3 regions of the Pseudomonas citronellolis genome follow, and region 1 is predicted to be linked to each of the others. Evidence: predicted binding sites of a transcription regulator. Region 1 holds the regulator's gene; each other region holds the start of a gene.

Evidence for each region. Region 1 encodes LexA, which represses DNA repair genes until DNA is damaged. Its sites were predicted from a motif close to CTGTNTNNNNANACAG; they were not measured.
Region 2: a site for LexA is predicted at 1,211-1,226, ahead of recN (DNA repair protein RecN). Genes of this name have one in related genera too.
Region 3: a site for LexA is predicted at 1,346-1,361, ahead of imuA (translesion DNA synthesis-associated protein ImuA). Genes of this name have one in related genera too.

Annotation. Positions count from the first base shown of each region.
Region 1 is NZ_CP014158.1:2,071,032-2,075,344, reverse strand. Features, by position in the region: gene nagZ (beta-N-acetylhexosaminidase) at 1-605, opposite strand, end outside; gene PcP3B5_RS09435 (L,D-transpeptidase) at 616-1,140, opposite strand; gene PcP3B5_RS09430 (TetR/AcrR family transcriptional regulator) at 1,207-1,914, opposite strand; gene lexA (transcriptional repressor LexA) at 2,145-2,759, shown strand; gene sulA (SOS-induced cell division inhibitor SulA) at 2,771-3,244, shown strand; gene PcP3B5_RS09415 (hypothetical protein) at 3,259-3,492, opposite strand; gene PcP3B5_RS09410 (DUF6586 family protein) at 3,573-4,094, opposite strand; gene topA (type I DNA topoisomerase) at 4,161-4,313, opposite strand, start outside.
Region 2 is NZ_CP014158.1:6,029,688-6,034,000, reverse strand. Features, by position in the region: gene recN (DNA repair protein RecN) at 1-1,187, opposite strand, end outside; gene grpE (nucleotide exchange factor GrpE) at 1,357-1,920, shown strand; gene dnaK (molecular chaperone DnaK) at 2,010-3,926, shown strand; gene dnaJ (molecular chaperone DnaJ) at 4,049-4,313, shown strand, end outside.
Region 3 is NZ_CP014158.1:3,064,600-3,068,912, reverse strand. Features, by position in the region: gene galU (UTP--glucose-1-phosphate uridylyltransferase GalU) at 176-1,015, opposite strand; gene imuA (translesion DNA synthesis-associated protein ImuA) at 1,417-2,034, shown strand; gene PcP3B5_RS13560 (Y-family DNA polymerase) at 2,042-3,457, shown strand; gene PcP3B5_RS13555 (error-prone DNA polymerase) at 3,454-4,313, shown strand, end outside.

The sequences.
Region 1 (4,313 bases):
AGCTCGCCGGCCAGGCGCTGGAAGGGCACCAGGTCGCTGCGGCGGATCTCGTCGAGGCTGCGCTCGTCCTCGGGAATCCCCACGTGGGAATCCACCTCGGCCCAGCCGTGGCCGGGGAAGTGCTTGCCGGTGGCGGCCATGCCGGCGGCGTGCATGCCGCGGATGAAGGCGCCGGCCAGCCGCGTGGCGCGCGCCGGGTCGCCCTCGAAGGCGCGGCTGCCGACCACGGCGCTACGCTGGTGGTCCAGGTCCAGCACCGGGGCGAAGCTCAGGTCCAGGCCCACCGCCAGCACCTCGGTGGCCATCAGCCAGCCGCACTGCTCGGCCAGGCGCTCGGCATTGTCGTTATCGGCGATGGCGCGCATCGCCGGCAGGCGCAGGAAGCCCTGGCGCAGGCGCTGCACGCGGCCGCCCTCCTGGTCCACCGCCAGCAGCAGGTCCGGGCGCAGGGCGCGGATGGCCGCGCAGAGTTCGCGCACCTGGCGCGGGCTTTCGATGTTGCGGGCGAAGATGATCAGCCCGCCCACTTCGGGGTGGCGCAGGATCCGGCGGTCCTCGGCGGTGAGCCAGGTGCCGCCGATGTCGAGCATCAGGGAGCCTTGCATGGGGGAATCCTTAACAGAGTTCGGCCGCGCGCCACTGCGGCTGCGGCGCCTCGTCGAGGCGCACGGAGCAGTGCAGCGGCACACGGGGGAAGAGTTGCAGCAGGTCGGCGTTGCGCAGGCGCACGCAGCCATGGGACAACGGCGCGCCCATGGGTTCGCAGTCCGGCGTGCCGTGCAGGTAGATGTAGCGACGGAAGGTATCCACCTCGCCCAGGCGGTTGACGCCGGGCTCGCAGCCGCTCAGCCAGAGGATGCGGGTGAGGATCCAGTCGCGCCCGGGAAACTGCTCGTGCAGCGCCGGGCTCCACACCTCGCCGGTCCAGCGCCGGCCACGCAACACCGCGCCGCAGGGCAGGCCCTCGCCGATCTTCGCCCGCACCTGGTGCAGGCCGCGCGGCGTGCAGCCGGAGCCCTGGCGCTCGCCGGCGCCGTTCAGCGCGGTGGAGACGGGCAAACGCAGCACCAGACGCTGCGCGGCGAAGCCGTAGAGCACCTGGTCGGCGAGGGAAATGTGCAGCAGGTCGAGATCGGGCATCGTCCGCCAGCGACAGCAGGAATGGCCCGCTACTTTAGCCGATCGGCCGTGGCAGGCCCAGCGCGGTCAGACCTTGGCCGGCGCCGGCGCCTTGCTGCGCGGCTTGGGCTGGGCGCCGGCCAGGGACGGGTCGCTGACGCCGCTGTCGGCGCGCATGCCGGCGGCGAGGAACGGCACCATCAGGCGCATCACCTGCTCGATGGAGGTGTTCACGCCGAAGTCGTTCTCGGCCATGGCGCGCAACGCCTTGATCCCGGACATGCTGAAGGCAGCGGCGCCGAGCATGAAGTGCACGCGCCAGAACAGTTCGATGGGCGGCAGGCGCGGCGCGGCTTCGTTGACCAACTGCATGTAGCGGCGGAACACCTTGCCGTAGACCTCTTCGAGATACTTGCGCAGGTGCCCCTGGCTCTGGCTGAAGGCCAGGCCCAGCAGGCGCATGAAGATCGACAGGTCGTTGCCGCTGCGCGGCTTCACCGCCATGGCCTGCACCACCAGCAGTTCGAGCAGTTCCTCGAGGCTGGCGCGCGGCGCGTCGGGCTTGGCCTGGCGCCGGTCCAGTTCCTTTTCCAGACTGGCGCAGAAAGGCCCGAGGAAGCGCGAGAAGACCGCCTGGATCAGCGCCTTCTTCGAGCCGAAGTGGTAGTTCACCGCCGCCAGGTTGACCCCGGCCTTGCTGGTGATCAGACGCAACGAGGTCTCGGCGAAGCCTTTTTCCGCGAACAGCTGCTCCGCAGCATCGAGGATACGTTCGACGGTTTCCGACTGGGCCATGGATGATTTCACCTGACAAACACTTGTTTGAAACTTACGTTTCAAATCAATCCATTGTCAAGCCTGGCGCGGGGGGATTGTTGCGGATTCTCGGGCAATACGACGAACGATGCCAGCGGGACGTTGGCCGAATCCGCCGAATTACAGCCCCGGCCGATGAAATAATTCGTTGCCAGTGGCCGACCACTGTATATAATCCCAGCCACTGTACAAAAAGACAGAGTAGGGACATGCAGAAGCTGACGCCGCGCCAAGCCGAGATTCTCTCCTTCATCAAGCGTTGCCTGGAAGACAACGGCTACCCGCCGACGCGCGCCGAGATCGCCCAGGAGCTCGGCTTCAAGTCGCCCAACGCCGCCGAGGAGCACCTCAAGGCCCTGGCCCGCAAGGGCGCCATCGAGATGACCCCCGGCGCCTCGCGCGGCATCCGCATCCCCGGCTTCGAACCCAAGGCCGCCGCCAACGAGGACGAACTGCCGATCATCGGCCGCGTCGCCGCCGGCGCGCCGATTCTCGCCGAGCAGAACGTCGAGGACGCCTGCCGCATCAACCCGGCCTTCTTCAACCCGCGCGCCGACTACCTGCTGCGCGTGCGCGGGCAGAGCATGAAGGACGTCGGCATCCTCGACGGCGACCTGCTCGCCGTGCACGTCACCCGCGAGGCGCGCAACGGCCAGATCGTCGTCGCCCGCCTTGGCGAAGAGGTCACGGTGAAGCGCTTCAAGCGCGAGGGCAGCAAGGTCTGGCTGATCGCCGAGAACCCCGAGTTCGCGCCCATCGAGGTCGACCTCGAGGAACAGGAACTGACCATCGAAGGTTTGAGCGTCGGCGTCATCCGCCGCTGACAGGAGGCCCCATGCAGTATCCCCAGCCGCTGGACCTGCCCCAACTGCCGCTATTCCAGGAGGCGCTCTGGGCCAACGCCGAAGAGCCCCTGCTGGCCAAGCTGGCAGAACCGGATGCCGTCGAGGACGAAGCCTTCAGCGAACTGTCGCTGCGCGGCCTGCCGGGCCACTGCCAGAGCCTGCTGGCGCCCATCCTGCGCGAACTCAGCGAAGAGAAGGATGCCCGCTGGCTGACGCTGATCGCCCCGCCGGCCAGCCTCACCCACGACTGGCTGCGCAAGGCCGGGTTGAACCGCGAGCGCATCCTGCTGCTGCCGGCGCGCGACCAGGCCTCCGCCCTGAGCCTGGCCTGCGAGGCGCTGCGCCTGGGCCACAGCCACACGGTGGTCAGCTGGCTATCGGCGCTCGGCGGCAAGGCGCGCGCGCAACTGTCCCGTGCGGCGCTCGCCGGGCAGGCGCAGAGCCTGAATATCCGTCTGGGGTAGTAAAGGAAGGGGGATCAGTGCAGGACGCGCGGGCCGTCCTGCTCGACCTCGCCACCTTCGGCGAGGCGGCCGGCCAGTTGCACGCCGACGTTGAACATCGCCTTGGCGATCTCGATGTGCTGGCCCTGCAGGAAGCCCTTGGCGTCGTTGGAGAACTCCAGGGTCACCAGCGCCTCCTCGTCTTCCGCGCGGCGCAGTACGATGCGCCCATCGGGCAGTTCAACGATTTCCAGGAATGAGGTCGGCATGGCTAGGTTCTCTCACAGCAGAACGGCCATTGTAACAGTCATGGCCGCTCTCCCCTAGCCCAACCGACTTCCGGCAGGCTTCAGAGCTCGGTCAGCGCCCCGCGGAAGCGCAACACCATTTCCTTCAGCGACTTGCGCCAGGCTTCCAGTTCGGCGTTGCCCAGGGCCTGCGGCTCTTCCTCGTCCAGGCTGACGGCCTGGATCAGCGGCTGGGTCGGGTCGACCTTGGCCTTGCGCGGCTCGCGCGGCGGCTGGAACAGCTCGGCGTAGGCGGCCAGCAGCTGCGCCAGCCAGGTTTCCGGCTGCTGCGCCAGCTCCACCAGCTCGGCCAGTTCCGGGCTCGGCGAGGCCGCCAGCACCTCGGCGTTGAGCAGCAGCTCGACGCGCGGCGCATTGGCCTCGGGCAGGCGGTAGTAGCCGGCGATCTCATGGGCTACGCCCAGCACCGCGCCATACAGGTGGAACAACGCCGCCTCGCGCTCGGCCTGCACCAGCGCCTGGGCGTTCATCGGCCGCGCCTCTTCCGCCTTGCGCCAGGCTTCCAGGGCCAGGCCGGCGAAATACAGCTTCTGGTTGGTGCGGGTGTAGAGTTCCTGAGCCATCAGCGCGCCCTCATGCGGTCACTCGGCAGTATATGCGCGCCCCGCCTGCGCGGGGCGCGCCGCCCATCAGCGCTTGTCCTCGACCTTCCACTTGCCGCCGTCGAAGAAGGCGCGCCAGCCGCTGGGCTTGCCGTCCACCTCGGACTGCACGTACTGCTCCTTGGTCTTGCGGCTGAAGCGGATCACCGCCGGGCGGCCATCCGGGTCCTTCTGCGGCGC
Region 2 (4,313 bases), 3.0 Mb from region 1:
TCGATGGCGAAGCGCCCGCCAGGCATGCCCAGGCGCTGCATTTCCGTTTCCACCAGGGTGGCCAGCTGCGGGGCGGCCTGGCGGCGCAGGGCGCTGAGTTCCGCGGCTTTTTCCTGGTAATGGCGCTCGTAGGCGGCCAGTTCCTCGCCCAGGCGTTCCGCGGCTTCGTCGTCGGCGTTCAGTGCCTCCAGTTCCTCCAGCAGGCGCTGTTGCAGGGCTTGCAGGTCGTGGGGCTGCACGCGGTGCTTGCGGGCCAGGCTGTAGATGGCGTCCATGCGTTCTTCCAGTAGCTGCAGGCGGCTGGGGTCGGCATCGAAGTTGTCGACGAAACGGTTCAGCTCGCCCACCGCTTCCTCTACCTGGATCTGCGCGCTGGACAGCAGGTTGACCGCCTCGGCCAGCGCCGCGGGCTGGCTCTGGAAGGCGGTCAGGCGGTTGAGGCTGGCGGTCAGCACCGACAACACGTTGCCGGCGTCGCTTTCGCTGCACATGTCCACCACCTGGCGGCAGGCGCCGATCAGCGCGCCGGCGTTGCTCAGGGTCTTGTGCTCGGCCTCCAGCGCCTCCAGTTCGTTCTCGCCCAGGGCCAGGTTCTCCAGTTCGTCCAGCTGGTAGCTGAGCAACTGGTGGCGGGCGCGCTGTTCGTCGCTGCTGCGCGACAGGCGGTCGAGTTCCTGGCGCGTCTGCTTCCAGCGCTGCGCGGCCAGCTGTACCTGGCGCGCCAGGTCCTGGCTGCCGGCGTATTCGTCGAGCAGGCGGCGGTGGGTGTCGGCCTTGAGCAGCGACTGGTGCTCGTGCTGGCTGTGGATATCGATCAGCAGTTCGCCCAGGGCCTTGAGGTCGCCCAGGGTGCAGGGCGTGCCGTTGATGTAGCCGCGCGAGCGGCCTTCGGCGGTGATCACCCGGCGCAGGATGCACGGGCCGTCCTGCTCCAGGTCGCGCTCGGCGAGCCAGTCGCGGGCCTCGGCGATGGCGCCGACGTCGAAGCTGGCGAGGATGTCGGCCTTGTCCGCGCCGGGGCGCACCACGCCGCTGTCGGCGCGGTCGCCCAGGGCCAGGCCGAGGGCGTCGAGCATGATCGACTTGCCGGCGCCGGTCTCGCCGGTGATCACGGTCATGCCGGCGGCGAGCTCGAGATCGAGGTGCTCGACGATGGCGTAGTTGTGCACGGAGAGATGAACCAGCATGGAGGCGGCTCCGGTGAAAAGGTCTGTTTATTTATACAGTATTTTTTGCCGCTGGCAATTCATCGCCCGCCCCTTGAACCGGCGCAAATGGCCCCCATATAGCCGGCAGAGCCGCGAGCCATTGGGTTCGCTTTGTTTTCAAAGGCTTTTTCTTTTTTAGGAGAGTGGCATGTCTGACGAGCAACAGACTCAGGATTCGCACCTGAACGAGCAGCCGGAACAGGTTGCCGGCGACGACCTGAACGCCCGCGTGCTGGACCTCGAGGAACAGCTGGCCGCGGCCAAGGACCAGAGCCTGCGCGTCGCCGCCGAGCTGCAGAACGTGCGTCGCCGCGCCGAGCAGGATATCGAGAAGGCGCACAAGTTCGCCCTGGAGAAGTTCTCCGGCGACCTGCTGCCGGTGGTCGACACCCTGGAGCGCGCGCTGGAGATGTCCAGCCCGGACGACGAGGCGATCAAGCCGATGCGCGAAGGCATCGAGCTGACCCTCAAGATGTTCCACGACACCCTCAAGCGCTACAACCTGGAGCCGGTCGACCCCCACGGCGAGCCGTTCAACCCCGAGCACCACCAGGCGATGGCGATGGAGGAGAGCGTTCACCTGGAGCCCGGCAGCGTGGTCAAGGTGTTCCAGAAGGGCTACCTGCTCAACGGTCGCCTGCTGCGCCCGGCCATGGTCGTGGTCAGCAAGGCACCCGAGCAAACCCCGCCTTCGATCGACGAGAAGGCTTGAAATCCGCCACCCGGTCCCCATCTGGGTAATCAACCGAGCACAAGGTCCGCAGCGGGATCAGCACGGAATCTAATTTCTGGAGAGTGAATATGGGCAAAATCATTGGTATCGACCTGGGGACCACCAACTCCTGCGTCTCCATCCTGGAAAACGGCAGCGTCAAGGTGATCGAGAACGCCGAAGGCGCTCGCACCACCCCGTCGATCATCGGCTACGCCAACGACGGCGAAATCCTGGTCGGCCAGCCGGCCAAGCGCCAGGCGGTCACCAACCCGAAGAACACCCTGTACGCGGTGAAGCGCCTGATCGGCCGTCGCTTCGAAGAAGACGTCGTGCAGAAAGACATCAAGATGGTGCCGTACAGCATCGTCAAGGCTGACAACGGCGACGCCTGGGTCGAAGCCAAGGGCCAGAAGATGGCCCCGCCGCAGGTTTCCGCCGAAGTCCTGAAGAAGATGAAGAAGACCGCCGAGGACTACCTGGGCGAGCCGGTCACCGAAGCGGTCATCACCGTGCCGGCCTACTTCAACGACAGCCAGCGCCAGGCCACCAAGGACGCCGGCCGCATCGCCGGCCTGGACGTCAAGCGCATCATCAACGAGCCGACCGCGGCTGCGCTGGCCTACGGCCTGGACAAGGCCAAGGGCGACCACACCATCATCGTCTACGACCTGGGCGGCGGCACCTTCGACGTCTCGGTGATCGAGATCGCCGAAGTCGACGGCGAGCACCAGTTCGAAGTGCTGGCCACCAACGGCGACACCTTCCTCGGTGGCGAAGACTTCGACCTGCGCCTGATCGACTACCTCGTCGACGAGTTCAAGAAAGAGACCGGCATGGACCTCAAGGGCGACCCGCTGGCCATGCAGCGCCTGAAAGAGGCTGCCGAGAAGGCCAAGATCGAGCTGTCCTCGACCCAGCAGACCGACGTCAACCTGCCGTACATCACCGCCGACGCCAGCGGCCCGAAACACCTGAACGTCAAGGTGTCCCGCGCCAAGCTGGAGTCCCTGGTGGAAGACCTGGTGCAGCGCACCATCGAGCCCTGCCGCGTGGCCCTGAAGGACGCCGGCCTGGACGTGTCGAAGATCGACGAAGTGATCCTCGTCGGCGGCCAGACCCGCATGCCGCTGGTGCAGAAGACCGTCGCCGAGTTCTTCGGCAAGGAAGCGCGCAAGGACGTCAACCCGGACGAAGCCGTGGCCATGGGTGCCGCCATCCAGGGCGCCGTGCTGGCCGGCGACGTCAAGGACGTGCTGCTGCTCGACGTCACCCCGCTGACCCTGGGCATCGAGACCCTGGGTGGCGTGATGACCGCGCTGATCGACAAGAACACCACCATCCCGACCAAGAAGTCGCAGGTGTTCTCCACCGCCGACGACAACCAGGGCGCCGTGACCATCCACGTGCTGCAGGGCGAGCGCAAGCAGGCCGCGCAGAACAAGTCCCTGGGCAAGTTCGACCTGGCCGATATCCCGCCGGCGCCGCGCGGCGTGCCGCAGATCGAAGTGACCTTCGACATCGACGCCAACGGCATCCTGCACGTGTCCGCCAAGGACAAGGCCACCGGCAAGCAGCAGTCCATCGTGATCAAGGCCTCTTCGGGCCTGTCCGAGGACGAGATCCAGCAGATGGTGCGCGATGCCGAGGCCAACGCCGAGGAAGACCGCAAGTTCGAGGAACTGGCTGCTGCCCGCAACCAGGGCGATGCGCTGGTCCATGCGACTCGCAAGATGGTCACCGAGGCTGGCGACAAGGCCACCGCCGAGGAGAAGGCTGCCATCGAGAAGGCGCTGGCCGACCTGGAAGCCGCCGTGAAGGGCGACGACAAGGCCGAGATCGAAGCGAAGATGAACGCGCTGTCCCAGGCGTCCACCCCGCTGGCGCAGAAGATGTACGCCGAGCAACCGCAGCCGGGCGCCGAAGCCCAGTCCGGCGATGCTGACCACAAGGCCGGCGACGACGTGGTCGACGCCGAGTTCGAAGAGGTCAAGGAGAACAAGTAAGCCTCGTGCAAGCTTGCGCTCCGGCGCACCGACCAGCGTGTCGGTGCGCATGAAACGTCACGCGGGGGCTTGCTCCCGCGTCGGCGTGTCTGGGGGAGAGGTTTTCAAGGTGCAAAGAATTTATGGCCAAACGTGATTTCTACGAGGTACTGGGTGTCGAGCGTGGCGCCAGCGAGTCGGACCTGAAGAAGGCCTACCGCCGGCTGGCCATGAAGTACCACCCGGACCGCAATCCCGGCGACAAGGAAGCCGAGGATAAATTCAAGGAGGCCAACGAGGCGTACGAGATCCTGTCCGACGCCAGCAGGCGCGCGGCCTACGATCAGTACGGCCACGCCGGCGTCGACCCGCAGATGGGCGGCGGTGGCGCCGGCTTCGGTGGCGCGA
Region 3 (4,313 bases), 990 kb from region 1:
GCGTTTTTTGTAGGGCGAGCTTGCTCGCGAACCGCCCACGTACCGGAAGGAGCGTTCGCGAGCAAGAACCAGGCGTCCCCCTCGCTCCTACGAAAAGCATGTGGATCATGCGGGCGCCGGAAACGAAGAAGCCACCCGCGGGTGGCTTCTTCGACGGACCGGGAACGCGCTGGGGTTACCAGGCCTTGCCGGTCTTGTAGAGGTTCTCGTAGCAGAAGTTGGTCGCCTCGATGTAGCCCTCGGCGCTACCGCAGTCGAAGCGCTTGCCCTTGAACTTGTAGGCCAGCACGCAGCCGTCCTGGGCCTGCTTCATCAGGGCGTCGGTGATCTGGATCTCGCCACCCTTGCCCGGCTCGGTCTGCTCAATCAGCTCGAAGATGTCCGGGGTCAGGATGTAGCGGCCGATGATCGCCAGGTTCGACGGCGCCTCTTCCGGCTTGGGTTTCTCGACCATGTTGTTCACGCGGTAGATGTCGTCGCGGATCATCTCGCCGGCGATCACGCCGTACTTGTTGGTCTCTTCCGGCGGCACTTCCTGGATGGCCACGATGGAGCAGCGGAACTGGTTGTACAGCTTGACCATCTGCTTCAGGACGCTGTCGCCTTCCAGGTTCAGGCAGAGGTCGTCGGCCAGGACCACGGCGAAGGGCTCGTCGCCGATCAGCGGGCGGCCAGTGAGGATGGCGTGGCCCAGGCCCTTCATCTCGATCTGACGGGTGTAGGAGAAGGTGCACTCGTCGATCAGGCGGCGGATACCGACCAGGTACTTTTCCTTGTCGGTGTTGCGGATCTGGGTTTCCAGCTCGTAGCTGATGTCGAAATGGTCTTCCAGCGAACGCTTGCCGCGGCCGGTGACGATGCCAATCTCCGACAGCCCGGCTTCCAGCGCCTCTTCGACGCCGTACTGGATCAGCGGCTTGTTGACGATCGGCAGCATTTCCTTGGGCATGGCCTTGGTGGCCGGGAGGAAGCGGGTGCCGTAGCCGGCAGCCGGGAACAGACATTTCTTGATCATGGAAGTCCTTCGACATGAACGAGGGTGTGAATGGCGCGCAGTCTAATGAGCCCGCGTGCGGCTTACAATGCCCACGCTGCGCGCCCGCCAGCGGAGGCGCAGGCCCGTCGGGAGATGGGCAACGGCTAGTCAGACCGCCGCGGCGCCGGCAAGTTCGGCCGATACTGGCAAAAAGTCAGCACCGGCTGCCCTCGGCGACCGTCTGTCGGCCTCGACCTACACACTCTGAAGGACACCGCCACGCCTCGGGCTGACCTGGCTCAGCCTTCCGGCGGATCGTCGCGGCGGAGCGATCCGGCCGTATTGACCGGATAGGGACGAGACCGGATACTGTATTTACATACAGTACTATAGGACTCCATCTTGCGTCGCTTCTGCCTTCCCCACCACCGGTGCCGACCATGGGCCTCGCCGTAGACCTGGGCGCGCTGCTCGACCAGCGACGCGTCTGGAAAGGCCAGGCCGGCACCGCGCCCAGCGCGGCCCAGCCCACCGGCCACGCCCGGCTGGACGCCCTGCTGCCCGGCGGCGGCTGGCCGGAGTCGGCGCTGAGCGAGATTCTCCATGGCGCCGAGGGCATCGGTGAGCTGCAGCTGCTCTGGCCGACCCTGGCGCGCTTGAGCCGCGCAAGCGAGCGCGTGGTGCTGGTGGCGCCGCCGCACATTCCCTACCCCCGCGCCTGGCTGGCGGCCGGCGTCGACTTGCAACACCTGGTGTGGGTCGAGGCCAGTGGCCGCGATGCGCTCTGGGCGACCGAGCAATGCCTGCGTTCGGGTTGCTGCGGCGCCGTGCTGTGCTGGCCGCAGCAGGCCGACGACCGCGCCCTGCGCCGCCTGCAGGTGGCGGCGGAAAGCGGCCAGACGCTGGCCTTCGCCTTTCGCCCGCTGCGCGAGGCGCTCAACCCCTCGCCGGCTGCCCTGCGCCTGGCCCTCGAAGCCCGCCCGGCACAGTTGCGGGTGCTCAAGTGCCGTGGCGGCCTCGCCCCGGCCAGCCCCCTGCCGCTGGCTGCCCTGAACTGAGGTCGCCATGCTCTGGGCCTGCATTCTCCTGCCACAGCTGGCCATGGACGCCGCCCTGCGCCAGCGCAGCGATCCCGAGGCGCCCCTCGCCCTGCTCGCCGGCCCGCCGCAGCGGCGCATGTTGCAGGCGGTCAACCCGGCGGCCCGCCGGCTCGGCCTGCGTCCCGGCCTGTCGCTGACCGCGGCGCGCGCCCTGTGCCGCGATTTCGACTGCGCCGAGTACGACCAGGCGGCCATCCAGCGCAGCCAGGACCTGCTCGCCGCCTGGGCCTACGGCTTCAGCTCCCAGGTCAGCCAGCATTACCCGCGCGCGCTGCTGTTGGAGGTCGCCTCCAGCCTGGCGCTGTTCGGCCCCTGGCCGCGCTTCGAGGCCCGTCTGCGCGAGGAGCTGCGGGCCCTGGGCTTCAGCCACCGCATCGGCGTGGCGCCCAATCCCGCCGCCGCGCGGGTACTGGTCAACGTCGGCGACGGCCTGCTGGTGGAACGGCCGCAAGCCCTGCGCAGCGCCCTCGGCCGCCTGCCCCTGGAGCGCTGCGGGCTGCCCCGGGAAAGCGTGGCCAGCCTGGCGCGCATGGGCCTGCGCAGCCTGCAGCAACTGCTCGCTCTGCCCCGCGATGGCCTGGCCCGGCGCTTTCCGGCGGAACTGCTGCGGCAGGTCGACAGCCTGCTCGGCCAGCGGCCACTGGCCCTGGACTTCTACCGGCCGCCGGAGCGCTTCGAAAGCCGCATCGAGCTGAACTTCGACATCGAATCGACCCAGGCCCTGCTCTTCCCCCTGCGCCGCCTGACCGGCGACCTCGCCGCCTTCCTCGCCGGGCGCGACAGCGGCGTGCAGCGCTTCGAGCTGTACCTGGAGCACCACGGCCGCAGCGACACCTGCATGCCGGTCGGCCTGCTCAGCGCCGAACGCGAGCCGGCCATGCTCTTCGAGCTGAGCCGCGGCCGCCTGGAGCATTTGCAACTACCCGCCGCAGTGCACGCCGTGCGCCTGCAGGCCGACGACCTGCCACCCTTCGCCCCCGAACGGCGCCAGCTGTTCGACGAGCGCCCCCAGCAGACGCAACCCTGGGAGCAGTTGCGCGAACGCCTGCGCGCCCGCCTCGGCGACGAGGCCGTGCATGGCCTGGGCGCCCTCGCCGAGCACCGCCCGGAGCAGGCCTGGCAACCCCGGGAAAGCCCGCGCGCCCTGCCCTTGCCGCCCTGCGGGCCGCGTCCCGGGTGGCTGCTGTTGCAGCCACAGGCGCTGCGCGAAAGCCTGCCCAGGGTGCTCGCCGGGCCGGAACGCATCGAGTCCGGCTGGTGGGACGGCGCCGACCTGCGCCGCGACTACTACCGGGTGCAGACCCGCGCCGGCCAGCAGGCCTGGGTCTACCGCGAGGTCGGCAGCGAGGGGCCGTGGCTGATCCACGGCTGGTTCGCATGACTCCCGCCTACGCCGAGCTGCACTGCCTGTCGAACTTCAGTTTCCAGCGCGGCGCCTCCAGCGCCAGCGAGCTCTTCGAACGCGCCGCGCGCCTGGGCTACCGCGCCCTGGCGATCACCGACGAATGCAGCCTGGCCGGCATCGTCCGCGCCTGGCAGGCGGCGAAGGAATGCAAGCTGGCGCTGATCGTCGGCAGCGAAGTGCGCATCGAGGCCGGCCCCAAGCTGGTGCTGCTGGCCGAGAACCTCGCCGGCTACCAGAACCTCTGCCGGCTCATCACCCACGCCCGGCGCCGGGCCGAAAAGGGCAGCTACCGCCTGCTGCGCGAAGACCTGCAGGCCGACCTGGAGGGCCTGCTGGCGATCTGGCTGCCCGACGCGCCAACGGATACCGACGGAACCTGGCTGCGCGAACGCTTCCCGCAACGCCTCTGGCTAGGCGTCGAGCTGCACCGCGGCGCGGATGACAGCGCCCGCCTGCAAGCCTTGCTCGCCCAGGCCGCCCGCCATGGCATCGCCGCCGTGGCCTGCGGCGACGTGCACATGCACAGCCGCGGCCGCCGCGCCCTGCAGGACTGCATGACGGCCATCCGTCAGCACCTGCCGGTCAGCGAAGCCGGCGCCTATCTGTTTCCCAACGGCGAACGCCACCTGCGCCCGCGGGAAGTGTTGGCCGGGCTGTATCCGCCGCAGTTGCTGGAGGAGACGGTGCGGATCGCGGGGCGCTGCAGTTTCGATTTCGAGCAACTGCGCTACCAGTATCCCCGCGAACTGGTGCCCGAGGGGCATACGCCGAAGTCCTGGCTATGCCAGATGACCTATGCCGGCATCCGCAGGCGCTGGCCAGAGGGGGCGCG